One region of the Micromonospora inyonensis genome, then DNA from elsewhere that is predicted to be linked to it. Evidence: predicted binding sites of a transcription regulator. Region 1 holds the regulator's gene; each other region holds the start of a gene.

Region 1 (9,774 bases):
CCCGGGCCCGTACGCCCCGCTCGCCCCGCCACTGCGCCACCGAGCGGGACGCCGCCCAGGGCACGATCTCGTCCACCCCGACCTCGGTCATCGCCTGGACGGCCAGTTCACCCCGGTCGCCCTTGGCGATCCCCTGCACCACCACGATCCGGGGCACCGACGCGTCGACGTACCCCCGGGAGGTGACCGCCAGGTCGAGGGTGCCCCGGCCGACGGCGGTGACCACGGCGACGGCCGTGCCGCCCCGACCGTCGGCCAGCAGCAGTTCCTCGCCGACCCGGAGCCGCTGCACGGTGGCCGCGTGGTGGCCCTCCGGGCCGTCCAGGGTCAGCGTGTCGGCGACGGGCAGCGACTCGACCAGGAACAGCGGGGCGGACACTCAGCCGTGCCCGTTGAACGCGTCCCGCATCCGGGAGAAGAAGCCGCCCTGCTTGCTCAGCTCGGCGACCTCCTCCCCCCGGGTCTTGGCGAAATCACGGAGCATCCGCTCCTGGTCGGCGTCGAGCTTGGTCGGGGTCCGCACGTCGAGGTGGACGTAGAGGTCACCCCGGCCGGTCCCGCGCAGGTGGGGTACGCCCCGGGCGCGCAACCGCATCGTGCTGCCCGGCTGGGTGCCCGCCTTGACGTCGACGATCTCCTCGCTGTCCAGCGTCTTGATGGTCAGTCGGGTGCCGAGCGCCGCCGCGGTCATCGGCACGGTCACCCGGCAGTGCAGGTCGTCGCCCTTGCGGGAGTAGACGTCGTGCGGCCGTTCGTGGATCTCGACGTAGAGGTCGCCGGCGGTGCCGCCACCCGGGCCGACCTCACCCTGCTGGGCGAGGCGGATCCGCATGCCGTCCTCCACGCCCGCCGGGATCTTGACGGTCAGCGAGCGACGGGTCCGGACCCGACCGTCACCCGCACAGGTCGCGCAGGGGTGCGGGATGGTGGTGCCGTACCCCTGGCAGACCGTGCAGGGCCGGGCCGAGACGACCTGGCCGAGGAAGGTGCGCTGCACCGACTGCACCTCGCCCCGGCCACCGCACGCCTCGCAGGTGGCCAGGTGGGTGCCGGCGGCCGTGCCCGCGCCGGAGCAGGTGGTGCAGAGCACGGCGGTGTCGACGGTGATGGGCGCCTCGACGCCGAACGCCGTCTCGTGCAGGTCCAGTTCCAGCCGCAGGATCGCGTCGGCCCCCGGACGGGTACGCGGACGCGGACCCCGCGAGCCGGTGGCTCCACCGAAGAAGGCGTCCATGATGTCCTGGAAGCCGACGAACGGTCCCGCGCCGCCCGGCCCACCGGGACCGGCCCCGCCACCACCGGGGGCGAGCGGATCCCCACCCAGGTCGACGATCTGCCGCTTCCGGTCGTCCGAGAGGACCTCGTACGCGGCGTTGATGTCCTTGAACTTCTCCTGTGCCTCCGGGTCCGGATTGACGTCCGGGTGGAACTGCCGCGCCAGCTTGCGGTAGGCGCGCTTGATCTCGTCGTCGGAGGCTTCCCGGCTGACGCCGAGGATGCCGTAGTAGTCCCTGGCCACTGCGTTCCGTGTCCTCATGTTCGTCTCGCGTTGCGCCGGTCGTCGGCCCGAGTCGGCCGTCGGCCCTGACTGGTCAGTTCTGGGCCAGCAGCTCGCCCACGTAGCGTGCCACGGCACGTACCGTGGCGATGGTGCCGGGGTAGTCCATCCGCGTCGGGCCGAGCACGCCCAACCCACCCACGATGGTGGCACCTGGACCGTAACCCGTGCTGACCACCGACGTACCCCGCAGGTTGTCGATCTCGTTCTCGTCGCCGATCCGGATCCGCGTCGTGCTCGGCTCCACCTCACCGATCAGCTTGAGCAGGATGACCTCCTCCTCGAGCGCCTCGAGGATGGGGCGCAACGAGCCCTGGAAGTCGAGCAGGCCACCCCGGGTCAGGTTGGCGGTGCCGGCGAGGGCGATCCGCTCCTCGTGCCGTTCCACCAGGGTCTCCAGCAGGACGGTGGAGAGCGTGGTCATCGCCGGGCGCAGCCCGACGCGCACCTCCTCCACCAGCGCCTGCACCAGCGGCGGGGTGTCCGACAGCCGGTTGCCGCCGAGCTTCTCGTTGAGCAACCGGCGCAGGTCGGTGACCTCGTCGGCGGGGACCGGGGCGGGCAGTTCGACCAGGCGCTGCTCGACCCGACCGGTGTCGGCGATCATCACCAGCATCAGCCGGGTGGTGGAGATCGGCACCAGTTCCAGGTGGCGCACCGAGGATCGGGCCAGGGACGGGTACTGCACCACCGCCACCTGGCGGGTGAGCTGCGCGAGCAGCCGGACCGTCCGGTTCACGACGTCGTCGAGGTCGACCGCGCTGACCAGGAAGCGCTCGATCGCCCGGCGCTCGGCCGGGCTGAGGGGCTTGACCCGGCTCAGCCGGTCGACGAAGAGGCGGTAACCGCGATCGGTGGGGACCCGTCCGGCGCTGGTGTGCGGCTGCCGGATGTAGCCCTCCTCCTCCAGCACGGCCATGTCGTTGCGGACCGTGGCCGGGGAGACGCCGAGCTGGTGCCGCTCGACCAGCGCCTTGCTGCCGACCGGCTCCTGGGTCGCGACGTAGTCCTCGACGATCGCGCGCAGCACGGCGAGCTTGCGGTCGTCGAGCCCCACTCTCCCCACCTCCTACGCTGCCGACGCCCGGCCCAGGCGGTGCGTACCCACCACCGGCGACGACCGGCGGCGGTCGCCGACCGCGACGGACCGCGCTACTGGCACTCGACTGTAACGAGTGCCAGTCTACGTCGATCCACCCGTGGGACGCGATGATCGGTGTCGACCTGCGCCCCGCCCCGCCCGGCACTCCGGGCCGTTCGTCCGGGTGATCCGCACGGTGTCCCACTGGTCACGGCTTGCCCGGTACCCCTACCGTGACCGGCATGACTGAACCGCCGCGCCCGCCCGGTGCGGGCGACGCCGGCCGGTACCCGCCGGAGCCGACCATGCCGCTCGCCCCGTCCGGGTCCCCGTCGACGCCCGACGAGCCCACCACCCCACTGTCCGGCGCGGCCAGGGCGTCCGGGTATCCCCCACCCGGCGGTTCCACTCCGCCCGGCGGCTGGTCCGCGCCGTCCCATGAGCCCCCCACCGAGAACCTCTCCGCGTCGTCCCCCGAGCCGCCGACGGAGAACTGGTCGGCGTCGTCCCACGAGCCGACGGAGTACCTGGCCCCGCCGCCGACGGAGAACTGGTCCGCACCCGAGCCGCCGACCGAGCACCTCGCCGCGCCGTCGTACGAGCCGCCCACGGCCGGCTACGGCCCACCCGGCCAGGCCACGGCAGCTGACCACCCGACCTCGGGCGGGCACTTCGCCGCCGCGGGCTACCCGCCCCCGGCCGACCAGGGCAGCTACCCGCCCCCGGGCGCGAGTGGGCCGCACCCGACGCCCGGTCCGATCGGTGGCGACGACCGGACGTGGACGGTGCTCGCCCACGTGGGCGGTCCGATCGGCATGGTGGTGGGTGCCACCCTCTTCGGCTGGGTCGGCCCGCTGATCGTGCTGCTGGTCCGGGGTCAGCAGTCCCCGGCGGTACGCGCGCACGCCGTCGCCGCGCTCAACTTCCAGATCACCTGGGCGGTCGCGATCCTGGTGGGTTGGCTGCTCACCGCCATCACCTGCGGCCTGCTCTTCTTCGTGCCACTGCTGCTCGCGATCGTGCCGATCGCGTTCGGCCTCGTGGCCGCCCTCAAGGCCAACCAGGACCTGCTCTACCAGTACCCGATGACCCGGACCTTCGTGAAGTGAGCCCACCCCGGCCGGGTTCGGTCCGACCGGACCCGACCGGTCCCGGAGGGCGTCCGCCCCGGAAAACGGATCGACGAGTCCGGGACGAACGGCCGGCGGGTGTGGCCGCGCTCAGGGCAGCAGGTCGCGGACCACGGCGTCGGCGAGCAGCCGGCCCCGCAGGGTGAGTACCGCCCGACCGGCGGCGTACTCGGCCCCGGTGAGCAGCCCGGCGGCGAGGGCCCGCTCGGCACCGGCCCGACCGGCGGCGTCGAGCACCGCCAGCGGCAGCCCGGAGGCGAGCCGGAGCCGGAGCATCACGTCCTCCATGTGCGCCTCGTCGGCGGTGAGGATCTCCCGCGCGTGGCCGGGTGACGCCCCTGCGGCGAGCCGCGCCGCGTACGCGCTCGGGTGCTTGACGTTCCACCAGCGCACCCCGCCGACGTGGCTGTGCGCCCCCGGACCGAGGCCCCACCAGTCCCCGCCGGTCCAGTAGAGCAGGTTGTGGCGGCACCGGGCGTCCGGCGTCCGGGCCCAGTTGGAGACCTCGTACCAGGAGAAACCGGCCGCGTCGAGGGCGGCCTCCGCAGCCAGGTAGCGGTCCGCCGCGACGTCGTCGGAGGGGTACGCCAGCTCGCCCCGGCGCATCCGGGCGGCGAGCCGGGTGCCCTCCTCCACGATCAGGGCGTACGCGCTGACGTGGTCCACCCCGGCGGCGACCACCTGGTCGAGCGAGGCGGCGAAGTCCTCGGCCCGCTCCCCCGGCGTACCGTAGATCAGGTCGAGGTTGACGTGGTCGAACCCGGCGTCGCGGGCCTCGGCCGCGGCGGCGGTGGCCCGCCCGGCGGAGTGCTTCCGGTCGAGGACGGCGAGCACCCCCGGCGCCGCCGACTGCATGCCCAGCGAGATGCGGGTGTAACCGGCCGCCCGCAGCGTCTTCAGCGACTCCGGCGTCACCGACTCCGGGTTGGCCTCGGTGGTGACCTCGGCGTCGGCGGCCAACCCCCAGGCGCGGTCGATGCCGTCGAGGATCCGGGCCAGGTCGTCGGCGGGGAGCAGGGTCGGCGTACCGCCGCCGACGAAGACGGTGTCCACCCGGGGCGGCGGGGTGTCCCCGAGCACCCGGGCGGCCAGCCTCAGCTCGGCCAGGACGGTGTCGGCGTAGGTTTCCCGGCTCGCCCCGCCGCCGAGCTCGCCGGCGGTGTAGGTGTTGAAGTCGCAGTATCCGCAGCGACTGGCGCAGAAGGGCACGTGGACGTAGACGCCGAACCCGCGCGCGCCGACCGCGCGCCGGGCGGTCGGCGGGAGCGATCCGTCGGTCGGTACGGATTCGCCTTCTGGAAGGACGCCGGGCATGGCCACTAGTGTGCCCTCACATGACCTCTCCCGACGCACTCGTCCGGGTGTCGACGACCCGTGGGGTGACCACGCTCACCCTCGACAGTCCGCACAACCGCAACGCGCTCTCCACGCCCCTGATGACCGAGCTGCTCGACGGGCTCGCCACGGCGGTCGCCGACCCCTCGGTCCGGGTGGTGGTGCTCGACCACACCGGTCCGGTGTTCTGCTCCGGCGCGGACCTGAAGGAGACCGCTGCGGCGTACGCGAGCGGGAGCGTGCCCGCCGGGAAGCTCGGCGACGTGCTGGCGGCGGTCCGGGAGTGCCCGAAGCCGGTGGTGGCGCGGGTGGCCGGGCCGGCCCGGGCCGGCGGGCTGGGCCTGATCGCCGCGGCCGACCTGGCGGTCTGTGTGCAGGAGGCGACCTTCGCCTTCACCGAGGTGCGGCTCGGGGTGATCCCGGCGGTGATCTCGGCGACCGTCCTGCCCCGGCTGACCTCCCGCGCCGCGGCCGAGCTCTACCTGACCGGGGACACCTTCGACGGCCGGCGGGCCGCCGAGGTCGGTCTGGTCACCACGGCGGTGCCCGCCACCGAGCTGGACCCGACGGTGGCCCGGTGGTGCGCGGCCCTGGTCCGGGGCGCACCGGGCGCGCTGGCCGGTGCGAAGGAGCTGCTGCGCCGAACCTCCGAGACGGACCTGCGCCGCGAGCTTGCGCACCTGTCCGCCGTATCCACCGGCTACTTCCTCTCCGAGGAGGGCCGGGAGGGGGTGCTGGCCTTCCGGGAGAAGCGGCCGACCCGGTGGGTGGCCGCCCTCGACGCCGGGTAGGAGGAAGGGGCCCGGTGGGCGGGCGGCGACGCCCGCCGATCGGACACGGGGGGTGAACCTGGGACACCGACAACAGAACCGGTCGACGGAGCGGACCGGTGGCAAGCGGGACGTACGCTTGGCTGACTGTCGATCAGGGGGTGTGGGTGCGAACTCGGGCAATCGTGGCGACCAGCCTCGTCCTCGCCGTCATCGCCAGCATCGGGGTCTACCTCGTCGTCCGGGACGTGGGCGACAACCTACGGTTGCCGATCGCAGGGCGCAGCTGCACGGTCCGGGCCGACGGGCAGGTCCGGCTCAACGCCGAGCAGATGGCGCACGCGGCGACCATCGCGGCGATCGGCATCCAGCGGAACATGCCCGAGCGGGCCGTCGTGGTCGCGCTCGCCACCGCCTTCCAGGAGTCCGGGCTGGAGAACCTGGCCGGCGGCGACCGGGACTCGATCGGGCTGTTCCAGCAACGCCCCAGCCAGGGCTGGGGCACGCCGGAGCAGATCCGCGACCCGCGCTACGCCGCCAACAAGTTCTACGCCGGGCTCAAGAAGGTCCGCGGCTGGCAGGAGATGCGGGTCACCGACGCCGCCCAGGCGGTCCAGCGGTCGGCGTTCCCTGAGGCGTACCAGAAGTGGGCCGACGAGTCGGAGGTCCTCACCCGGGCGCTGCTCGGCGACGCCACCGCCGCGGTCGCCTGCACCGTGGGGCGCACGCCGGTGATACGGGGCGACGCCGCCGCGGCCGCGCTCACCCAGAGTCTCACCCTGGACTGGGGGCTGCCGGGGGCGACCAGCCTGGCCGGGCTGACCGGGCTGTCCGTGCCCGCCGCCGACCCCCGCGACGGCTGGCGGTACGCCCACTGGCTGGTGTCGCACGCCCACGACCACGGGGTCAAGCGGGTCCGTTTCGCCGACCTGGAGTGGACGGCAGACAAGGGCACCTGGTCCCGGGTGTCCGACCGGAAGGCGCACGACGCCCGGGTGGTCGCCGAGGTGTTCGCCGAGGCGTGACCTGCGTCTCTCTCCGTCACGACGCGCGGGTCCACCCGCACCACCGGCAGGTGGGGACGTCCACCGTCAGGCCAGCTCCCGGTGGTCGGGTGTCGGACGCCGACCATGGAGACGGCGCGTTACCATCGGCGATCTGTGCCAGAAATGGCGGATTCCCCATGGGGAGGGGTGACGGCGATGTTCGACTACGGTGGCCGGACCGGATACGAGCCAATCAGCGAGGTCGACCGCAAGGAGTTCCACGAGCAGGGCTTCCTCCTGCTGCGCAACGTCCTGACGGAGGACCACCGGGCCGCCCTGGAGGCCGCCGTGGACCGCGTCTACGCCGAGGAGAAGGCCAAGGGCACCACCACCAAGGACGGGACGCTGCACCTGCTGGGCTTCCTGGAGCGGGACGAGCTCTTCGGCGACCTGCTCACCCACCCGATCGCCTTCCCGTACATGTGGGGGCTGGCGGGATGGAACATCTACACCCACCACAACCACCTGGACGTGACCCCGCCGGCGCTGGAGCCGGAGAAGCCGTACTGGGGTTGGCACCAGGACGGGTACCGGCAGAACTCCGACCCGGAGACGATGGACCCGAACCTGCCCCGGCCGATGTTCTCGCTCAAGGTCGCCTACGTCCTCTCCGACCTGTCGGAGACCGGGCGGGGCGCGACCAAGGTCATCCCCGGCAGCCACCTGTGGAACTCGCTGCCCCGGCCGGACGACCTGACCGTGCACAACCCGGACCCGGAGGGCACGGTGGAGATCACCGCGAACCCGGGCGACGCCTTCATCTTCGACCGCCGCCAGTGGCACTCCCGGTCGACGAACCTGTCGAACATCACCCGCAAGATGCTCTTCGTCGGCTACACCTACCGGTGGATCCGCCCGCTGGACGAGCTGCACATCGACTCCGACGGCGAGTGGTGGGCCAACCGCACGCCGGTGCAGCGCCAGCTCTGCGGTGAGGGCACCCACACCGCGAACTACTGGGGCATCAACTGGAACGGGTACATCGACGACGAGATCCCGCTGCGCAAGGAGCTGAAGGAGCGCGGTCTGCTCGACCGCAGCGTCCCCTGGCTCCGCTGACCGCGCGGCCGCCGACCGTGCTGTGGTGACTTTGCACGGCCGACCGTGCTGTGGTGACTGCAGGGCCGCCGACCGTGCTGTGGTGACTGCAGGGCCGCCGACCGTGCTGTGGTGACTGCAGGGGCCCCTTGTTACCGCTTTTTGTGTAGCAGGGGACCCCTGCAGTCACCTCGGGCCGGCGACGCCCAGTCGACGGCGGGCCTTCTCCCGGATCGACTCGGGCAGGTCCGGCGCGTCGAGCAGCCGGGGCAGCAGTTCCGGCTCCCGGTGCAGTGCCCGGAACACCTCGCCGACGGTGACGCCGTGCGCCGGGCGTTCTCGCACCTCGACCGGGTCGTCGGCACCGACCTCGCCCTCCCGGAGCACCCGCAGGTACGCCCCGGGCGCCGCCCGCGCGCCGAACCGCTTGATCAGATCCGGTACGCCCCAGAACCCGGCGAACGTCCGGCAGGGCGTACGCGGCTTGGTGACCTGGAGCAACGCGGACCCGACCGCCCATTCTTCGCCGATCACCGCCCCGGTCACGTCCACCCCGAGGGTGCTGAGGTTTTCGCCGAAACGGCCCGGTGGCACGGCCCGATCCAGCTCCGCCGCCCACCACTCGGCGTCCTCCACGCCGTACGCGTACACCGCTTGGTCCGGGCCGCCGTGGACAGCCCGTTCGGCGATGAAGTCGCCGACCACCCCGTCGACCCGGACCGGTACCCGCCCGGCCGCCGGCCGCTTGTCGATGCCGCTGCGCCCGCTGGCGTCCCCGGCCCACTCCGCCTCGGTGATCACCGCGAGGTTCACCGAAACCAACCTCCCCGTCATGCCGGTCAGCCTACGACCAGACCGGGGGCGGCTGGCGAGTCGTTTCCGGCGGCGGAACCGCCGTGGCCGAGAATGCGCATGTGGCGATGTCCCGTACCGAAGGCAGTGGAGCGGCTCACCGACCGGCGGTGCCCGTCCGACGGCCCCGGCCCGCCGAGCCTGCCCTTGACTACTATCTGGTCCGCCCTCGACGACCGGACGGGCGGGAGGCGTCGCCCGAGGGCATCGTCGTCGAGGAGTTCCGGTTCGGCGCGGACCACTCGCTGGTCCGGGTGGACAGCGCCGCGTGGACGCCGGACGGGCCGGGCTGGTGGACGTCACCGACGCTCAGTCGGAGCATCCGGGCCGACCCGGAGCTGCGCGAACGGGTCGTCGGGGTGCCCCGCCACCGGGTCGAGGTCGTCTACCGTGAGCTCGGCGGCGTCACGCTTCCGGACGAGGCGACCCTGCGCGGTCACCTGCGCGCCGGGGATACCCGCCCGGCGTCAGCCCCGCTACTGCTGGACCGGGAGCGGCCCACCCCGGGTTTCCACAGCACCCGGGTCTACCGGGTGCTGTTCGCCAACGAGCTGGATCCGGACGATCTCGCCCAGTTGGCGGCGGAGTGGTCGATGACGGGTGCCGACCCGGCTCGGGCGGGTGGCGTTCTCGGCACCGCCCGCCGTCGGATCGGGGCCGACGTCTTCCGCTGGGACCTGCGCCGGATCGGCCTGGTCGGCGCGTACTGCCTGGATCTGACCGTCGACCTGGCGACCCGCCGGGACGACGGCGTACGACCGGTGCTGCGCGAGCTGACCACGGCGCTCCGCCTACGGGGGCTGATCCCGGTCACGGTCGAACGCTTCTCCTGAGCCCTTTCGGAGATGGCCCGGTCAAGGGCTGAGGTGGTTGCAGGGGTCCCCTGCTCCACAAAAAGCGGTAACAAGGGGCCCCTGCTACCAACCTCAGCCCTTGACCGCACCCGCCACCAGGCCGGAGACCA
Region 2 (9,774 bases), on a different contig from region 1:
TGGCCGTCTCTTGTGCTTCCTGCTCCCGTAGCGGGTGCAGGCGTTCGCCGGATAAGCGGTGTGGGTCGCGAACCGCCGGTTCGCGACCCACACCCAAGGCGTCGCGGGTGAGACGGTGGGCTCAGCGGTCCAGGACCAGACCGACCTTCTGGAACTCCTTGAGGTCGCGGTAGCCGCACTTGGCCATCGCCCGACGCAGGCCGCCGAAGAGGTTGAGCTGGCCGTCCGGCTCGTCGGCCGGGCCGAAGAGCAGCCGCTCCATGGAGCCGAGCGGCTCACCGGCCACCTCGAACGCCCCCCGGGGTAGCGAAGGGTGGCTGGCCGCCGAGTGCCACCAGGCACCGCCGGCCGGGGCCTCCTCGCAGAGCGAGAGCGGCTCGCCGAGCATCACCGCGTCCGCGCCGCAGCCGAGCGCCTTGGCGATGTCGCCGGAGGTCTGCACGTCGCCGTCGGCGATCAGGTGCACGTACCGGCCACCGGTCTCGTCGAGGTAGTCCCGCCGGGCCGCCGCCGCGTCCGCGATGGCGGTCGCCATGGGCACCCGGATGCCGAGCACCGACTCGGTGGTCGACCAGCCGTCGCCGCCGATACCGACGATCACCCCGGCCGCGCCGGTACGCATCAGGTGCAGCGCCGTCTTGTAGTCGGTGCAGCCGCCGACGATCACCGGCAGGTCGAGGTCGGCGATGAACTCCTTGAGGTTCAGCGGCTCATCGGTGGTCGAGACGTGCTCGGCGGAGACGATGGTGCCCTGGATGACCAGGATGTCGACCCCGGCGTCCAGGATCACCGGGGCGAGCGCCAGGGTGTGCTGCGGGGAGACCCGGACGGCCACCGTGCCGCCCCCGGCACGCAGCTCGCGGACCCGCTCGGCGATCAGGTCCGGGCGGATCGGCTCGGCGTACACCTCCTGGAGGCGCTTGGTGGCTCGGGCGTCCTCGCCGAGCGCGGCCAGCTCCTCCAACACCTTGGCCGGGTTCTCGTACCGGGTCCAGAGGCCCTCGACGTTGAGCACGCCCAGCCCGCCGAGCTGGCCGAGCCGGACGGCGGACGCCGGGCTCATCGTCGCGTCGGACGGGTGCGCGACACAGGGGATGCCGAACTGGTACGCGTCGAGCCGCCAGGCGGTCGAGACGTCGTCGACGTCCCGGGTCCGGCGGCTCGGCACGATGGCGATGTCGTCCAGGTGGTAACCGCGCTGCGCGGTCTTGCCCAGCCCGATCTCGACCACGTCACGCATGAGGGTCTCCAGTTGTCGCAGGGGATGGTCAGCGGGTGTGGTAGTTCGGCGCCTCGACGGTCATCTGGATGTCGTGCGGGTGGCTCTCCTTGAGGCCGGCCGCGGTGATCCGGATGAGCTGGCCACGGCGGTGCAGCTCGGGAATGCTCTCCGCGCCGACGTACCCCATCGCGGCGCGCAGCCCGCCGATGAGCTGGTGGGCGACCGCGGAGAGCGGGCCGCGGTAGGGCACCTGACCCTCGACGCCCTCGGGGACCAGCTTGTCCTCGGCGAGGACGTCCTGCTGGAAGTAGCGGTCCTTGGAGTAGGAGCGGGCCTGGCCGCGCGACTGCATCGCGCCGAGCGAGCCCATCCCCCGGTACGACTTGAACTGCTTGCCGTTGATGAAGAGCAACTCCCCCGGGCTCTCCTCGCAGCCGGCGAGCAGGCTGCCGAGCATCACCGTGTCGGCCCCGGCGACCAGCGCCTTGGCGATGTCGCCGGAGTACTGGATGCCGCCGTCGCCGATCACCGGCACGCCGGCCGGGCCGGCGGCCCGGGCCGCCTCCATGATCGCGGTGATCTGCGGCACGCCCACCCCGGCGACGATCCGGGTGGTGCAGATCGCACCCGGCCCGACCCCGACCTTGACGCCGTCGGCACCCGCGTCGACCAGCGCCTTCGCCCCGGCGTACGTGGCCACGTTGCCGCCGACGACGTCGACCGCGGTGTCCTTCTTGAGCTGGCGGACCATGTCCAGCACGGCCCGCTGGTGGCCGTGCGCGGTGTCCACGATCAGCACGTCCACGCCCGCGTCGACCAGGGTCCGGGCGCGCTTGTACGCGTCCTCGCCGACCCCGACGGCGGCGGCGACCCGGAGCCGGCCGGCGTCGTCCTTGGTGGCGTTCGGGTACTGCTCGCTCTTGGTGAAGTCCTTGACGGTGATCAGCCCGCGCAGCCGGCCCGCGTCGTCGACGATCGGCAGCTTCTCCACCTTGTGCCGGCGCAGCAGGGCCAGCGCCTCGTCCTTGCTGACCCCGACCGGGGCGGTGACCAGCGGGGTCCGGGTCATGATCTCGCGGACCGGGGTGCCCGGCTCGGTGACGAAGCGCATGTCCCGGTTGGTGACGATGCCGACGAGCTGGCCGTCGGCGTCCACCACCGGCACGCCGGAGATGCGGTACCGCCCGCAGAGCGCGTCGACGTCGCGGAGGGTGTCGTCCGGGCTGGCCGTCACCGGGTTGGTGATCATGCCGGACTCGGAGCGCTTGACCAGGTCGACCTGGAGCGCCTGGTCCTCCAGGGAGAGGTTGCGGTGCAGCACGCCGATGCCGCCCTGCCGCGCCATGGCGATGGCCATCCGCGCCTCGGTCACCGTGTCCATCGCACTGGAGAGCAGTGGCACGGAGAGGGTGACGTTACGGGTCATCCGGGTGACCGTGTTGACCCGGCTCGGCACGACGTCCGACTCACCGGGCTGGAGCAGCACGTCGTCGAAGGTCAGGCCGAGCGGGACCACCCGCGCCGAGCCGGCGGGCAGTTCCGGCAGGTGGCCGCCCAGCTCGCCGGGCTCGGCACCCGTCGGACGATCGGCGCTGGGCGAAATATCCACGATTGCTCTCCTGAGCTGCTCGAACGGGCTTCAGTGAGGTGGTGCGCGGCACCGGAACACGCCGCCGAACGCGGGCGCGTCACCTCATCGTACCCATTGAGCTGGGCGGCCCCGGGCGGCGGCGCAGTGCGGTGACGGGCGGGCTGGGGCAGGCGGGCGGACGGGCTTGGGTCTACGGTGAGGGGGTGCACGACGAGCCCATCGACCCGTTTAACGGCGACCCGGCCGACCCGGCCGCCGGCCTGCACGATCCCGGCGACGACACCGGGCTGGAACCGCTGACCGACGTCGAGCGGCAGGACGTCCTGGAGGACCTGGCGGATCTGGAGATCTACCAGGCGCTGCTGGCGCCGATCGGGGTCCGCGGGTTGGTGATCGAGTGCGAGGACTGCCACGAGCCGCACTACTTCGACTGGGACCTGCTCCGCGGCAACCTGCGCCACCTGCTCAGCTCCGGACGACCCCGGGTGCACGAGCCGGCCTACGACCCGGATCCCGACCACTACGTCACCTGGGACTACGCCCGTGGCTACGCCGACGGGGTGCACGACACCCTGACCGAGTCCGGCGAGGACGACACCGACTCCCCGAGCGCCTGACCCGGCCGGGCAGCCGGGCCGGCCTCAGCTCAGGCGACCAGGCCGGCGCGGAAGCCCGCGGCGACGGCGTGCGCCCGGTCCCGGGCACCGAGCTTGCGGAAGAGCCGGCGGGCGTGTGTCTTGACGGTGTCCTCCGAGACGAACAGCTCACGGCCGATCTCGGCGTTGCTCTTCCCCTCCGCCATGCCGAGCAGCACCTGGAGTTCCCGCTCGGTGAGCCCGATCCCACCCCGTCCGCGCCCGGCCGGTTCGCCCCGCCCGCGTCCGGCCGGTTCGGCCCGGCGACGCTCCGGCGTCGCCCCGGCGGTCTCCGGCTCGGCGCCGTCGTCCGGCTCGTCGTCGCCGCGCTGCACCGGAACCATCGCCGGGCCGCCCGGCATCTCGTCCGGCCAGTCCGCCGCCGTGGCGGCCGGGGTACGCCCGCCCGGCCGGCCGGTCGCGCCGACCACGGCCGCGGTGTCCAGGGCCGGATCGGCGATCCGGCGACGGGACGACCGCCCCGGGGCGGTGAGCAGCAGGAGTGCCTTCGCGACCGCGCTGGTCAGGTCCTGGTCGACGCCCTGGATGAGCCCGCGCGCCCCGGCGCTGATGGTGGCCGCCGCCGCGTTGGACTCCTCCGCGCCGAGCAGCAGCACCGCCGCCTGGGGTGCCCGGGCCAGGACGCGCCGGACGAAACCCGCGCTGTCCGGCCGGGTCAGCGCGGTGTCGGCGAGCACCACGTCGGGCGGCTGCTCGGCGAGGCGCAGCATCACCTCGGGATCGGAGACGGCGGTACGGACGACGGCGGACAGGCCCAGCCTGGCCGCTGCGGAAGACAGGTGCTGCGCCGCCAACGGGGTTCGGACGCAGACGAGAACCGTACGCACAGTGGGGTCTCCTCTCCGTCAGGAAGGAGACCATGGGCGGCGCTGATCATGAGGGCGTTCCGGGCAATTCTCTAGACTTTTCCGACATATAGGTTCTTTGCCGCGAGTTGCCGGAACTTTTCGATCACACACGTGTGAGCGGAGGGACGGCAGGGTACCGAGGGGCCGGGCCGGACACGGCGTACTCGCGCGATCCGCTGCCCGGGACCGGCCTAACGGACCATCGCGGCGGTGCCGCGCGGGAGGAGGGGTGCTGATGTCGAACGTACGTAGACTGCCCGGACCCATCGTCGACCTCTGGGACTGGCAGCGGCTCGGTGCCTGCCGGGGCCGCGACAGCGCCCAGTTCTTCCACCCGGACGGCGAACGCGGTTCCTCCCGCCTGCGCCGCGAGTCGGGAGCCAAGGCGGTCTGCCGGGCCTGCCCGGTACGCGCCGAGTGCGCCGCGCACGCCCTCTCCGTCCGTGAGCCGTACGGGGTCTGGGGCGGATTCAGCGAGTCCGAGCGCCTCCGACTGCTCGCCATCGGCTGGGAGGACCTGGCCGACCGGCGACGCAGCCGGGTGGACGTCGCCCGCCTGGAGGCCCGCCTCGGCCGCCCGCACAAGTCGACGATGCCCGCGCAGCGCAACGTCGCCTGACGCACCCGCCGACCACGATCACCGCTGCCGCGTCCCTGCCGGGCGCGGCAGTGTGCTGTCCGGAAGCATGTCCGCGCTGGTGGACTGGCGGCGGGCAGGCGTTCGAGGAGCCGGTCGCCCTGGCCCGCCGGTTCCAGACGACGGAGACCCACCCCGCGGGAGGCCGATGGTCCTTCCTCCGCCTGGCGACGACGTCGGACTGGTACACCGTGGACCGGCGGAACGACGACGCGGGGCACACCGTCGGGGTGGACGGCGTGCCCCGCGTCGTCGTGCCGCCGGGCGTTCCGGGGGAGCGGAACGCCCGACGTGGGTGTCGCGGTTCGGTCAGAAACCGGGGCCGTGCTGGTGGCTGTGGCCGTGACCGTGGGAGTGGCCGTGTCCACCGGCAGCCGGCTCGGCCTTCTCCGGCTTCTCCACCACCAGGCTCTCGGTGGTCAGCAGCAGGCCGGCGATGGACGCGGCGTTGGTGACCGCGTTACGGGTCACCTTCACCGGGTCGATGATGCCCTTGCCGACCAGGTCGACGTACTCGCCGGCAGCCGCGTCGAGGCCGTGGCCCCAGTCCTTGCCGGTGACCTTCTGCACGACGACGTAGCCGTCGTGGCCGGCGTTCTGCGCAATCCAGCGCAGCGGCTCGACCAGCGCCTTGCGCACGATCGAGACGCCGACCTTCTCGTCCCCGGTGAAGCCGAGGTCGTCGTCGAGCGTCGGGAGGATCTGCGCGAGGGCGGCACCGCCGCCGGGCACCGTGCCCTCCTCGACCGCGGCCTTGGTCGCCGCGATGGCGTCCTCGATGCGGTGCTTGCGCTCCTTCATCTCGACCTCGGTCGCCGCGCCCACCTTGATGACCGCGACGCCGCCGGAGAGCTTCGCCAGCCGCTCGGCCAGCTTCTCCCGGTCCCACTCGGAGTCCGAGGCCTCGATCTCCTTGCGGATCTGCACGACCCGGTCGGCGACCTCGGTGTCCCGGCCACCACCGTCGACGATGGTGGTGTTCTCCTTGTCGACGACCACCCGGCGGGCGGTGCCGAGCACGTCCAGCCCGACCTGGTCGAGCTTGTACCCCAGCTCCGGGGCGACCAGCTCGGCGCCGGTCTGGATCGCCATGTCCTGGAGCATCGCCTTGCGGCGGTCACCGAAGCCCGGCGCCTTCACCGCGCAGACCTTCAGGGTCTTGCGCAGCGAGTTGACCACCAGCGTGGAGAGCGCCTGGCCGTCGACGTCCTCGGCCACGATCAGCAGCGGCTTGCTGTCGGCGAGGACCTTCTCCAGCAGCGGCAGCAGCTCCTCGATCGCGGAGATCTTCTGCGTGGTGATCAGGATGTACGGGTTCTCCAGGACCGCTTCCTGCGACTCCAGGTCGGTCACGAAGTTCGGCGAGATGAAGCCCTTGTCGAACTGGAGACCCTCGGTCACGTCCAGCTCGGTGTGCAGGGCGGAGCCCTCCTCGACGGTGATGACACCGTCGCGGCCGACCTTCTCCATCGCCTCGGCGATCAGCTCGCCGATGGTGGCGTCCTGCGCCGAGATCGTCGCCACGTGGGCGATCGACTTCTTGTCGGCCACCTCGACGGCCCGGTCGAGCAGGGCCTCGGAGACCTTGGCCGCCGCCGCGTCGATACCGCGCTTGAGACCGGCCGGGTTGGCACCGGCGGTCACGTTGCGCAGGCCCTCGCGGACCATGGCCTGGGCCAGCACGGTGGCGGTGGTGGTCCCGTCGCCGGCGACGTCGTTGGTCTTGGTCGCCACCTCCTTGACCAGCTGCGCACCGAGGTTCTCGTAGGGGTTGGTGAGCTCGATCTCCTTGGCGATGGTGACCCCATCGTTGGTGATCGTCGGCACACCGAATTTCTTGTCCAGGACGACGTTGCGCCCGCGTGGGCCGAGAGTGACCTTGACCGCGTCCGCGAGGGCGTTGACACCGTGCTCGAGCAGGTGCCGGGCGTCGTCCGAGAAGCTCAGGATCTTCGCCATGGATATCCCTTCAAGCGTTGCTGCCCCGGCCCGGCGAGCCGGACCGGGGCAGCGACACTGATCGGTTGCTTACTTCTCGATGACCGCGAGGACGTCGCGGGCGGAGAGCACCAGGTACTCCTCGCCGGCGTACTTGACCTCGGTGCCGCCGTACTTCGAGTAGATGACGGTGTCGCCGACCTGCACGTCAACCGGGATCCGGTTGCCCTTGTCGTCGACGCGGCCCGGGCCGACAGCGAGGACGGTGCCCTCCTGCGGCTTCTCCTTGGCGGTGTCGGGGATCACGATGCCCGACGCCGTGGTGGTCTCAGCCTCGTTCGCCTGGACCAGGATCCGGTCCTCGAGCGGCTTGATCGCAACCTTGGTCGCGGTAGTCACGGGCATACCCTCCTGGGGTACTGGTTTCGTAACCGGTCGGCGGGGCCGACCAGCGTCAATCTGCCACATGCCACCGGGCGGGGCCGTCGTCGCGGGTGCCGGTCCGCCTGGCGTTGAACCTCCGGGCCGGGCCCGGAAGCTGGCACCCTCGATGGGAGAGTGCTAATCGCAGATTAGGCCTCCGCTAGCACTCCGTCAAGGAGAGTGCCAACGACGGCGGGGCGCATCGCGCCGGTCCGGGCCCCGCGACGGTGTCCGACCCCCGCCCCCGGACCGCCCGTCACGCACCCTGCCGCACAGCCCCGGCGCAGGTTCCGGCCACCTACGCGGACGAGCGTGTCGGCGGATCCCCCGACACACCTGGACAATTAAAGTTAATAATCCCAATAATTAGACATCCGTCGATCAGACGGCTCTCCTACCGGGAGGTCCGGATGCGTCGCCCTGCCCCCAGACCGCTGCTGGCCGCCGTGTCGGCCCTCGCCGCCATCACCGCCACGACCCTCGTCATGGCCACCCCGGCACAGGCCGCTGGCCCGACCGCCACCTTCGTCAGGACCGCCGACTGGGGCACCGGGTGGGAGGGGCGCTACACCATCACCAACGGTGGCCCGGCCACCATCACCGGCTGGCAGGTCGTCTTCAGCCTGCCGGCGGGCACCACGCTCGGCTCCTACTGGGACGCCACGCTCAGCAGCGCCGGCCAGCGGCACACCTTCACCAACCGTTCGTGGAACGGCACCACGTCGCGATGACCGACATGCTGCTGGCCGGCTTCCCGGTCGCCGGCAACCCCGACCGGTTCTTCCCCGCGCTGCGCGAGGACCAGGTGGCCTTCGGGGCGCCTTCCTCCCCCAGCGCCGGCAACGGCTACCTGGCCCCCACCGGGGTGCAGGCCGCGGTCACCTGTTTGGTCAGCGGGCAGAGCTGCGGATCGTACGCGCCGCGCAGCGGCACCAACCCGGCCTTCCGGGGCCTGATGACCTGGTCGATCAACTGGGACCGGTTCTACGCGTGGGAGTTCCGCCTGCACCACGGCCCGTTCCTCCGGTCACTGCCCTGACCGGGCGGCTTCCGGGTGCATGCAGGGGACCCCTGTTCGACAAAAAGCGGTAACAGGGGACCCCTGCTACCTCCCGAACCGCCCCCGCCACACGACCAGGGCCGGCGGGTTGCCGAGGTGGTCGACGGGCGGCGGTGGGGGCCGTCCAGAATGGGGCGGGTGGACCTCGACCAGTTCGCCGCCCTGCGTACCCCCGAGGGGTCGGCCGCGCTCGACGCGGCGACGCGGGTGGCCGGCGGCGACCCGCTGACCGCGGCGGCCACCCTCCGCTCGGCCGGCATTCCGGCCGGTCTGGCCGCCGCCGCGCTCACCCAGGCCGAGCTGCGGCGACGCGCGACCGCCAAGTTCGGCCCCGAGGCGGCCGGGATGTTCCTCACCCGCGCCGGCCTGGAGCAGGCGACCCGGCGGGTGGTGGCCGACCGGCGCGCCGCACGGTTGCGCGCCGCCGGGGTACGCACCCTCGCCGACCTGGGGTGCGGTCTCGGCGCGGACGCCCTCGCCGCCGCCCGCGCCGGCCTCCGGGTGTACGGGGTGGAGGCCGATGCGCTGACCGCCGCGATGGCCGCCACGAACGCCGAGGCGGCCGGACTGACCGGATCGTTCACGGTGGAGCGCGGCGACGCGACCGCGTTCGACGTGTCCCGGGTGGACGGGGTCTTCTGCGACCCGGCCCGCCGCAGCACCGGCACCGGGCGGCGGATCTTCGACCCGAAGGCGTACTCACCCCCGTGGGACTTCGTGACCGACCTCGCCGCACGGGTGCCGCACACGGTGGTGAAGGTGGCCCCGGGGCTGGACCACGCGCTGATCCCGGCCGGCGCGGAGGCCGAGTGGGTCAGCGTCGACGGCGACCTGGTGGAGGCGGCGCTCTGGTGCGGCCGGCTGGCCGACCTGCCCCGCCGGGCCACCGTGCTGCGGGCCGGAGCCGTGCATCAGCTCACCGGCTCGGGTGCCGAGGAGGCGGCGGTCGGTCCGGTCCGGCGGTACCTGTACGACCCGGACCCGGCGGTGGTCCGCGCGCACCTGGTCGCCGAACTCGCCACCACGCTGGGCGCGACGATCGCCGATCCGAGCATCGCCTACCTGTACGCGGACACCCCCACCGGCACCCCCTTCGCCCGCTGTCTGGAGGTCACCGACGTGCTGCCGTTCTCGCTGAAGCGGCTGCGCGCGCTGCTGCGCGACCGGCGGGTGGGGCGGGTGGAGATCCTCAAGCGCGGCTCGGCGCTGGAGCCCGAGCGGCTCCGGCGCGACCTGCGGCTCGCCGGCGACCAGGCGGCGAGTGTGGTGCTCACCCGGGTCGCCGGGGCGCCGACCGTGCTGGTCTGCCAGCCGACCGGCTAGATTGGCCCGGTGGCGGGACGGGGAACACCGGCGACAGCGCTGCTGGTCAAGCGCGGGGTCGGGCACAGCGTCCACC
Region 3 (9,774 bases), on a different contig from region 1:
AGGAGAGTGGCCGGCTGGTCGCCTGGACGATGATCATCGTCCTGCCGTCCATCCCACGGCACGCCGATCAGCAGATCACCATCGTGGATCCGGAGCACCGTGGGCGCCGGCTCGGCCTGCTAGCCAAGATCGAAAACCTGCGGTACGTGCTGGCGCACGAGCCGGAGCTGCGGGAGATCGACACCTGGAACGCCGCCGACAACCGTCACATGATCGCCATCAACGAGCAGCTCGGGTTCCGTCCCGTCGACGCCTGGACGAACTGGCAGCTCGACCTCTGAGCGCGGCCTCCCCGCCCGGCCCCCGCCCGGCGGTGCCCTGGCCCGGCGCCGCAGGGCGCAGTGCCGCCGCCCAGGGGCGTAGGGTCGGCTCGGGGTATCCGCCGGCGGCCAGGCCGGCCCGCCGCTCGAAGACGTTGCCCGGACCGTAGCCGCCGGTCAACGCGTACGACCAGGCACAGGCGAGCCAGTACGCCGGCCAGAAGAGCGGCCCGAGCAGCGCGTACTGGCCGGTGTGCCGCCGCTCGTGGCCGAGCAGGTCGGCGCGGTCCGGGTGCAGCAGCCACTCGGGTGGGCGGCGGGTCAGCACCACCGCGCCGACCGTGAAGCACGCCTGCCTCGGCACCGGCAGCCGGTACCCCCCGGCGACGACCAGCCCGTCCGGCGTGCGCCGCCGGGTGGTGCGGGCCAGCACCGCCAGCGCCAGGCCGACCGGCGTGGTGCCGTTGAGCCAGGTGAGCGTGGTCCGCGTCCGCTGCCGCACGGCTCCAGGATGCGCCGTCGGGTCGAACGCGGCCACCCGGCGGCTCCTACCGACCGGTCCCGGGCTACGGCATGATGGCGGGCATGACGGAGACCCCGCATCCCCTGTACGCCACGCACGCCGACACCCTCGCCCGCGCGCTGACCGCGATCTCCGAGCGCGGGTACTGGTCCGCCTACCCCGAGTCCCCCAGTCCCCGCGTGTACGGCGAGACCGCCGCGGCCGACGGGCGGGCCGCCTTCGAGGCGTACCTGGACGGCGATTTCCCCCTCGACCAGCCGGGCACCGGCGAGCGGGTCGCCACCGAGGCGAGCCCGTTCGGGGTGCCGCTGGGCGTGCGCTACCCGCACGCCCGGGTCGACGAGCTGGTGACCGTCGCCTCCGCCGCCCTGCCCGCCTGGCGGGACGCCGGCCCGCAGGCCCGTGCCGGGGTCTGCCTGGAGATCCTGTCCCGCCTGCACAAGCGCATCTTCGAGCTGGCCAACGCGGTGCAGTACACCAGCGGGCAGGCCTTCGTGATGGCGTTCCAGGCCGGCGGGGCGCACGCGCTCGACCGGGCGCTGGAGGCGATCGCGTACGCGTACGCGGAAATGACCCGGCACCCGGCGACGGCCCGGTGGGAGAAGCCGGCCGGCAAGGGCGATCCGCTGCGGATGACCAAGACGTTCCACGTGGTGCCCCGCGGGGTCGCGCTGGTGATCGGCTGCAACACCTTCCCGACCTGGAACTCGTACCCCGGTCTCTTCGCCTCGCTGGTCACCGGCAACCCGGTGCTCGTGAAGCCGCACCCGCGCGCGGTGCTGCCGCTGGCGATCACCGTCCAGGTGGCCCGGGAGGTGCTCGCCGAGGCCGGGTTCGACCCGAACCTGGTGCTGCTCGCCGCGGAGGCCCCCGGCGAGAAGCTCGCCTCCGACCTGGCCCTGCACCCGGCCGTGAAGATCGTCGACTTCACCGGCTCCACCGAGTACGGCGACTGGCTGGAACAGCACGCCCGCCAGGCCTCGGTCTACACCGAGAAGGCCGGGCTGAACACGGTGGTGATCGACTCCACCGACGACTTCGCCGGCCTGTGCCGCAACCTCGGTTTCACGCTGACCCTGTACAGCGGCCAGATGTGCACCACTTCCCAGAACATCCTCGTCCCGGCCGGCGGTATCACCACCGACCAGGGGCACAAGAGCTTCGACGAGGTCGCCGCCGGGATCGCCGGGGCGGTCGGCAAGCTCACCGCCGACCCGGCCCGCGCCGTCGAGCTGACCGGCGCGATCGTCAACGACGGCGTGCTGGAGCGGCTGGACGAGGCGGCCAAGCTCGGTGACGTCGTGCTGGAGTCGCGTCCGTTGGCGCACCCGGCACACCCCGACGCGGTGGTCCGTACGCCGACCATCGTCAAGCTCGGCGCGGACGCGACCACGACCTACGGCCGGGAGTGGTTCGGTCCCATCTCGTTCGTGATCGCCACCGGCTCGACCGCGCAGAGCCTGGAGATCCTCCGCACCACGGTCGGACGGAAGGGCGCGCTGACCGCCGCCGTCTACTCCACCGACGAGGCGGTGCTCGACGCGGCCGAGGCGACGGCGGTCGAGGTCGGGGTGCACCTGTCCTGCAACCTGACCGGAGGGGTCTTCGTCAACCAGTCGGCGGCGTATTCCGACTTCCACGCCAGCGGCGCCAACCCGGCCGCCAACGCCGCCCTGACCGACGGCGCGTACGTGGCGAACCGGTTCCGCGTCGTGCAGAGCCGTCGCCACACCGCCTGACCGGGGTTGGTTGTTTGCAGGGGACCCTTCCTACCGTTTTTTGGTAGGAGGGGCTCCCTGCAACCACCTCAGGCGGCTCGGCGCGCTCCCTCAGGCGGGTCGGCGCATCTGGAGTTCGCGCATCGACGGGATCGTGGGGTGCGGTACGCGTACCCCGGTGTCGGTGAAGCCCAGCCGCAGGTACGACCGGTAGGCCCGGTCGTTGCCGATCACCACCTCCAGCATGAGTTCCGGGCGTCCGCACGCCCGGGACCAGGCCCCTACCCCGTCGATCAGGGCGGCGAGCAGCCCGGTGCCGCGCCAGGCGGGGGTGACGTAGACCCCGAACACCACGGTCAGGCCCGCCTCGTGCGGCGAGGCGACGCCCCCGGCGTGGCCGACCAGGCGACCGTCGGGATCGGCGACGAACTGCGCGGTGTGCGGGCCGGTCGAGGTGTACGCGATCCGGGCGGCGAACTCGCCGTGCGGACGGGCGGCGGCGTCCGCGAGGGTCTCCAGGAAGGCCAGCGGAGCGTCCGCGAGCATCTCCAGGCGCAGGGCCCGCATTCGTGCGGCGTCGGTCGGGCGGACCCGGCGGACGGCGGGTACGCGTGCTGTCGAACCGGCCGGATTCCGCGTCATGTCCGAATGCCTACCGCAATGATGGTCGCCAATGTGATTCCGGGTCGACAGCCGCCCGTTATGCCCCGTTTTGTGATCGTGCGCTGCGGTCACGCTTCGTGTAGCGTGCGATTTCGGTCACCGAACATCGGCCGCTCCGGGCCGGTGCGGAAAGCGGTGATCCCGATGCCGGTCGGGTCGGTGTCGGGGGTTGCGTGTCGCCCAGCGAAGTGAGGAAGTGCACCGTGGCGCAAGGCACCGTCAAGTGGTTCAACGCCGAAAAGGGCTACGGCTTCATCGCCGTCGACGGAGGGCAGGACGTCTTCGTCCACTTCTCCGCGATCGAGATGGACGGCTACAAGGCGCTGGACGACGGGCAGCGGGTCGAGTTCGAGATCGCTCAGGGGCAGAAGGGTCCGCAGGCCGAGCGGGTGCGCGTCATCGCCTGAGCCGACCACGTGGAGGCGACGCTGCCGTGCCGCCGCCACGACCGGGAACGCCACGCTGCTCCGGCGCGCAGTCTGCCGGCGGGGCCACGGTCGACCCGTCCCCTCCGGGCCTGCCCGGATCCGACCCTTCGGAGCCGGGCGCGCCCCCGTCCACCAATCCGTCTCGGCGGCTCGCTGAGTCGCCGACCCGACGTGAACTGCGGCATATCGGGGCGTCCCTCCGTGCGGACGCCCCGATGTGCGGCGGACCCCGGGCCTCTCGCGTCTTCCCGGCCTCTCGCGTCTCCCCGGCCTCTCGCGTCTCCCCGGCCTCTCGCGTCTCCCCGGCCTCTCGCGTCTCCCCGGCCTCTCGCGTCTCCCCGGGCCTCTCGGCTTCCCGGGCCTCGCTCGTCCGGGGTGTTCCGCCGTTGGGGTGTCCGCCCGTCCGGCGCCCTCCCCTCTTGCCCCTCGCCGCGTCGATCATGAACTGGACGTGTCCCGGAAAGTCGACCCGTTCGTCTGACTCATGGCCCTCTCGCGTCCGGCGCGGTGTGGGGCCGCCGGTGAGAGCGCCCGGCGGAGGCATCGTGCTTGCACTCGGCAGGGGAGAGTGCTAAACAAGTCATTGGCACTCGCATGGCGCGAGTGCCAATGGTCGGGGCGGTAGGGCCACGGTCACGCGGCATCGAGCAGCGTGGCACATGGCCGGTCGTCGCGGGCTATCCGGCCCGGCCGAGGAGACGTCGTCGTCGCCAGGTGGCGACGTCCCAAGGTGCGTACACCAGGCGGCCCATCCGGGACACACACTCGGGTGGCCCGTGAGTGTCCAGGAGGACAACGCCGTATGGCCAAGATGATCGCGTTCGACGAGGAGGCCCGTCGCGGCCTCGAGCGGGGCATGAACCAGCTCGCCGACGCCGTGAAGGTGACGCTCGGCCCCAAGGGCCGCAACGTCGTGCTCGAGAAGAAGTGGGGTGCCCCCACCATCACCAACGATGGTGTGAGCATCGCCAAGGAGATCGAGCTCGAGGACCCGTACGAGAAGATCGGCGCCGAGCTGGTCAAGGAGGTCGCCAAGAAGACCGACGACGTGGCCGGTGACGGCACGACGACGGCGACCGTCCTGGCCCAGGCCCTCGTCCGCGAGGGTCTGCGCAACGTGGCCGCCGGCGCCAACCCGATTGCCCTGAAGCGGGGTATCGAGGCCGCGGTCGCGAACGTCTCGGAGGAGCTGTCCAAGCTCGCCAAGGACGTGGAGACCAAGGAGCAGATCGCCTCCACCGCCTCCATCTCGGCTGGTGACACCAGCGTCGGCGAGATCATCGCCGAGGCGATGGACAAGGTCGGCAAGGAAGGTGTCATCACCGTCGAGGAGAGCAACACCTTCGGCCTGGAGCTTGAGCTCACCGAGGGCATGCGCTTCGACAAGGGCTACATCTCCGCGTACTTCATGACCGACCCGGAGCGTATGGAGGCCGTCTTCGACGACCCGTACATCCTGATCGTCAACAGCAAGATCTCGTCGGTGAAGGACCTGCTCCCGATCCTGGAGAAGGTCATGCAGGGCGGCAAGCCGCTGCTGATCATCGCCGAGGACATCGAGGGCGAGGCCCTGGCCACCCTCGTCGTCAACAAGGTCCGGGGCACCTTCAAGTCGGTCGCCGTCAAGGCGCCGGGCTTCGGTGACCGCCGCAAGGCCATGCTGGGCGACATCGCCATCCTCACCGGTGGCCAGGTCATCAGCGAGGAGGTCGGCCTCAAGCTGGACGCCGTCGGCGTCGACATGCTGGGCCGCGCCCGCAAGGTCGTGGTGACCAAGGACGAGACCACCATCGTCGACGGTGCCGGCGACGCCGAGCAGATCCAGGGCCGGGTCAACCAGATCCGGGCCGAGATCGACAAGAGCGACTCCGACTACGACCGCGAGAAGCTGCAGGAGCGGCTGGCCAAGCTGGCCGGTGGCGTTGCGGTGATCAAGGTCGGCGCGGCCACCGAGGTCGAGCTGAAGGAGCGCAAGCACCGCATCGAGGACGCCGTCCGTAACGCGAAGGCCGCCGTCGAGGAGGGCATCGTCCCGGGTGGTGGTGTCGCGCTGGTGCAGGCCGGCAAGACCGCCTTCGACAAGCTGGACCTGGTCGGCGACGAGGCGACCGGTGCGCAGATCGTCAAGATCGCGCTGGACGCCCCGCTGCGGCAGATCGCCGTCAACGCCGGCCTCGAGGGCGGCGTCGTGGTGGAGCGGGTCCGCAACCTCGACGCGGGTCACGGCCTCAACGCCGCGACCGGTGAGTACGTCGACCTGCTGGCGGCGGGCATCATCGACCCGGCCAAGGTGACCCGGTCGGCGCTGCAGAACGCCGCCTCGATCGCGGCGCTCTTCCTCACCACCGAGGCCGTCGTGGCCGACAAGCCGGAGAAGGCCCCGGCCGCCCCGGCTGGCCCGGGTGGCGGGGACATGGACTTCTGAGTCCGGTTCCGACACACGCCGAAGGGGCGGACCGCGTCAGCGGTCCGCCCCTTCCGCCTTGCCCGGCCCGGGTGTCCACCCGGCCGATCGTGCTCCTCGCCGCACCGGCCTCAAGTCCCGGTCCGGTCACGTCGGCAGGGGCCGTCGTCGGCCCGGACGGTCGTCCGGCGGGTCGGCCCCGAGGGGCGCGTCCACCATCTCCACCGGTTCCCCGGACGGCGGCTCGGCGGGGGCCGACATCTCCACCAGTTGTTCGGCGTCGCCGTAGTCCAGCCAGTCGAGCGGTAGGTGGCCGGGCGGGTCGCCGACGGGTGCCCAGACGAGCGGCGCGGTGTCGTCGGCAGGTTCGTCGTCCATCCTCATGACTGCCTCCTCCTGCCGAAACGGTAGGAGGTCCAGGGCGTGGCCCGGGGTGGAACGGGACTATTCGGATCCGTGCCTGTTGTTGGGGGCTTTAGGAGCTGATGTCCTTTCGGTAGAGCAGGAAGACCCGCTCGATCCGGGCACCGGCGCTACCCACGTAGAACGGCACCGGCCCCACCCAGCCGATCTGGGCGTGTGCGATCCCGGCGTCCCGCTGATCACGCAGGCACCGCCGCAGCAGCACGCCGCCGATCCCCGAACCGGCCGCCGTCGGATCGGTGCCCATCGGCCCGAACCAGCTCGGCCGGGACGACCCCCACGCGGCGAAACCGACCACGGTGCCGTCGCGCCACGCCGCATGACACCCCGCTCCGGTACGCCCCACCGAGCCGGCCAGCTCGACGTCCCAGACACCGCCGAAGGTGTCCCGGGCGAACCCGGTCAGCGCCGGCAGGTCCTCCGGCTGCGCCCGGCGTACCGTCACCCCCGCGGCGGCGAGCCGCTGCTCCGCCCCGGCGGTGGAGCGCAGCGCCGGCGAGTCGTCGTACGACAGGTCGACGGTCATGTTCCAGGCGGTCCGGTCCTGGCGGTAGCCCAGCGCCAGCGCGGCGCAGACCGCCGGGGTGTAGCGGACGTCAACGCCCGGCCAGGCGTAGTACGGCGGGTTTCCGGCGAGCAGCACCTCCCGCGCGCCCCACTCGGCGAGCCGTCGTTCGGCGTGCGCCAGCAGCGTCCGCCCGACGCCGCGTCGCCGCTCCTCCGGCGCAACCACCACCAGGTCCACGCACCCGTACGCCGCCGTCCCGGGCGGATCCGGCCGCTCGGGTACGGAACAGACCAGTGCGCCGACCAGCGTCCTACCGCGTACGGCCAGCAGCCCGACCACCGGCCGACCGACCCGCGCCCGCCGGTAGAGGGTGTCCACGATGGCCTCGGCCTCGACGGCATCCTCGGGGAGGTCCAGTCCCCGGCGGCAGAGCGCGACCACCTCGGGCAGCCGGTCGTCGGTCAGCTCGGTCACGCTGATCCGGTCGTCGTCCATGGTCGCCGACCCTAGGCCATGGCACGGCAGCACGTGAACGACTGCCGCGGCGACGGCTGCCGGCCGGGGTGGGTTGGGTGGTTGGGTTGGGTGGTTGCAGGGGGCCCTTCCTACACAAAAAGCGGTAACAAGGGACCCCTCCTTACACCCGGGCGGCGCGGACGGCGGCGTAGGCGTCGACCAGACCGGCTCCGGCGACGTTGGCGGTGCCGCCGCACGATCCGGTCTCCCCGCCCGGTTGCGGCGACGTCTCCACCGGGGTGGCGGTCTCCCGCAGGATGCTCCGGGTGCGGTCCAGGTCACCGACGAGCGCCGGATCGGCCGACCACATCAGCGCCACCACGCCGGCCACCTGCGGGGTCGCCATCGACGTGCCGTCCAGCACGGAGTACCCGCCGCCGGGCATCGCGGAGCGTACCGCCGCGCCCGGCGCGACCAGGTCCGGTTTGGCGACCCCCGGCACCGGTCCCCGGCTGGAGAAGTCGGTGACCCGGCGGGACCGGTCCACCGCGCCGACCGTGAACACGTCCGCGTAGGGTGCCGTCGGGTCGTCGATCGACCCGCAGTACGGGCCGGTGTTGCCGGCCGCGGCCACCACGAACACCCCGGCCGCGTCGAAGGCGGCGGTGGCCGGTCGCAGCACGTGCGGGTCGCAGCCCTCGATCGTCGGACAGCCCCACGAGTTGGTCAGCACGTGTGGGGCCCGCTCGGGCCGGCCGTCGGTGAACGGGTCACCGCCGGGCGGGAACGGGGCCAGCATGAACTGGAGGCAGTCCAGGTAACGTGCCGGGCTGCCGAGGTTGCGGTCGAGGTTCACGCAGCCGGTCCAGTTCGCGCCGGGCGCGACCCCGATGCCGTTCCGCCCCACCGCGCTGCCCATGGTGTGGGTGCCGTGCCCGCCCTTGTCCCGCGGGGACCGGCTGCCCTCCCACGGGTCGTACCAGGAGTCGTCGCCGCCCCGGAACCCGGCCTGAAGCGCCGGGTGGCCCGCGTCCACGCCCGAGTCCGAGCTGCCCACGGTGATACCGGAGCCGTCCACGTCCAGCTCCGACCAGACCCGGTCCGCCCCGATCAGACGGATGTTCCACTCGGGACCGGTGGGGCCGGCGGCGTCGCCCCGGCTGGTGCCGGCCGGCGCGGGAAGCGGACGCAACCGTTGGCTGACCAGCACCCGGTCCACCTCGGGGCGGCTCGCGAGCCAGGCCCGCACCGCTGGACCGCCGTCCACCTCGATCGCGTTGACCAGGTAGTACGGGGTGTGGGCCAGTCGCAACCGGTCCAGATCCTGGCGCAGGTCGGCCTGGGTATGGTCGGCGGTGTCGACCAGCCGGCGGTAGACCTCGCGGACCCGGGCGTCCCGCCCGGCCACGCCCGGGGTGGCGGGCACGTCCCGCAGGTCGGCCTGCTGCCGCAGCACCACCAGCAGGCGTTCGCCGTGCAGCCCCGGCTGGCCCGGGCCGGCGTACACCAGGGCGCCCGCCACCGCGAGGACCGCGACGGCGGCCACGGCGAACCGCCGCCCCGGCACGCGGCGCGGCAGCAGCACGCCGTACCCCACCGCGAGCACGAGCGCGACGGCCAGCCCGGTCCCGGCGCTGACCATCACCCAGAACGGCACGTCCCGGGTGGTGCTCAGCAGCAGGCTGACCTCCTCCGGGTCGGTGAAGGCCAGCGGACCGAACACACCCAGCCCGACCAGCCACCGCACCGGGGCGCGGCCGGTCGGCCGCCCGCGTGGGTCGGTGGGCACCTGGAGTGCGCCGAGCACGAAACCGGCAGGTGGGAGGGTCAGCAGCGGGGCGAGCTGCGCACCGGAGTGGCCGGTGCCGGCGACGAGCAGTAGCAGCGTCACCCCGGCGACCAGGCCGCCGCACAGCACCAGCAGCGCCGGGCGGGTGGGCCGACCGGCACCGAAGCGGGCCCAGAACCCGGCGTCGAGCAGGACCCCGGCGAGGAGACCGACCGCCGCCGCGGCCAGGGCGGCGAGCACCGTCTCCAGCAGCCCGCCGAGTGCGCCCACCCAGAGCCAGGGCAGCAGCAGGGCCAGGCCGGCGGCGACCGCGAGCGGGGTGACCCCGCCGGGGGATGGGCCGTCGGCGGGGGCCGGGGTGTCGGCGAGGGCCGGGGTGTCGCTGCGGAGCAGGCGGGCGGCGACCACGGCGGTCAGGGCGGCGACCAGGGCGAGCGCGGCGAGGTACGCCTCGTGGTGCACCGCCGGCACCATCCGGAGCAGCCCGAGCACGCCGAGCGCCACCGACCCGGCGAGCCAGGCCCGGCCGGTGGCGCGGACCGCCCCGGAGCGGGGCACCAGGGCCAGCAGCAGCGCGGGCACCCCGACCGCGACGAGGGTGA

The links. Region 1 encodes HrcA, which represses chaperone genes, less so after heat shock. Its sites were predicted from a motif close to GGTTNGCACNCTCNNNNNGAGNGTGCNAACC; they were not measured.
Region 2: groES (co-chaperone GroES) is a predicted target of HrcA. The motif match lies at 7,429-7,459, and genes of this name have one in related genera.
Region 3: groL (chaperonin GroEL) is a predicted target of HrcA. The motif match lies at 4,174-4,204, and genes of this name have one in related genera.

The regions. Positions count from the first base shown of each region.
Region 1 is NZ_FMHU01000002.1:220,552-230,325, reverse strand. Features, by position in the region: gene GA0074694_RS16110 (16S rRNA (uracil(1498)-N(3))-methyltransferase) at 1-379, opposite strand, end outside; gene dnaJ (molecular chaperone DnaJ) at 380-1,519, opposite strand; gene hrcA (heat-inducible transcriptional repressor HrcA) at 1,593-2,615, opposite strand; gene GA0074694_RS16095 (DUF4870 domain-containing protein) at 2,882-3,748, shown strand; gene hemW (radical SAM family heme chaperone HemW) at 3,860-5,083, opposite strand; gene GA0074694_RS16085 (enoyl-CoA hydratase-related protein) at 5,104-5,895, shown strand; gene GA0074694_RS16080 (hypothetical protein) at 6,036-6,899, shown strand; gene GA0074694_RS16075 (phytanoyl-CoA dioxygenase family protein) at 7,077-7,979, shown strand; gene GA0074694_RS16070 (MOSC domain-containing protein) at 8,145-8,792, opposite strand; gene GA0074694_RS16065 (hypothetical protein) at 8,855-9,643, shown strand; gene GA0074694_RS16060 (carbohydrate ABC transporter permease) at 9,737-9,774, opposite strand, start outside.
Region 2 is NZ_FMHU01000001.1:551,503-561,276, forward strand. Features, by position in the region: gene GA0074694_RS02245 (GuaB3 family IMP dehydrogenase-related protein) at 122-1,240, opposite strand; gene guaB (IMP dehydrogenase) at 1,269-2,831, opposite strand; gene GA0074694_RS02255 (DUF5319 domain-containing protein) at 3,017-3,430, shown strand; gene GA0074694_RS02260 (helix-turn-helix transcriptional regulator) at 3,460-4,296, opposite strand; gene GA0074694_RS02265 (WhiB family transcriptional regulator) at 4,553-4,936, shown strand; gene groL (chaperonin GroEL) at 5,264-6,913, opposite strand; gene groES (co-chaperone GroES) at 6,983-7,297, opposite strand; partial or broken gene GA0074694_RS32145 (cellulose binding domain-containing protein) at 7,804-8,034, shown strand; gene GA0074694_RS32150 (hypothetical protein) at 8,043-8,354, shown strand; gene GA0074694_RS02285 (THUMP-like domain-containing protein) at 8,514-9,698, shown strand; gene ybaK (Cys-tRNA(Pro) deacylase) at 9,708-9,774, shown strand, end outside.
Region 3 is NZ_FMHU01000001.1:876,151-885,924, reverse strand. Features, by position in the region: gene GA0074694_RS03920 (GNAT family N-acetyltransferase) at 1-281, shown strand, start outside; gene GA0074694_RS03915 (hypothetical protein) at 220-762, opposite strand; gene paaN (phenylacetic acid degradation protein PaaN) at 846-2,522, shown strand; gene GA0074694_RS03905 (GNAT family N-acetyltransferase) at 2,613-3,143, opposite strand; gene GA0074694_RS03900 (cold-shock protein) at 3,368-3,571, shown strand; gene groL (chaperonin GroEL) at 4,395-6,017, shown strand; gene GA0074694_RS03890 (hypothetical protein) at 6,144-6,380, opposite strand; gene GA0074694_RS03885 (GNAT family N-acetyltransferase) at 6,472-7,422, opposite strand; gene GA0074694_RS03880 (S8 family serine peptidase) at 7,565-9,774, opposite strand, start outside.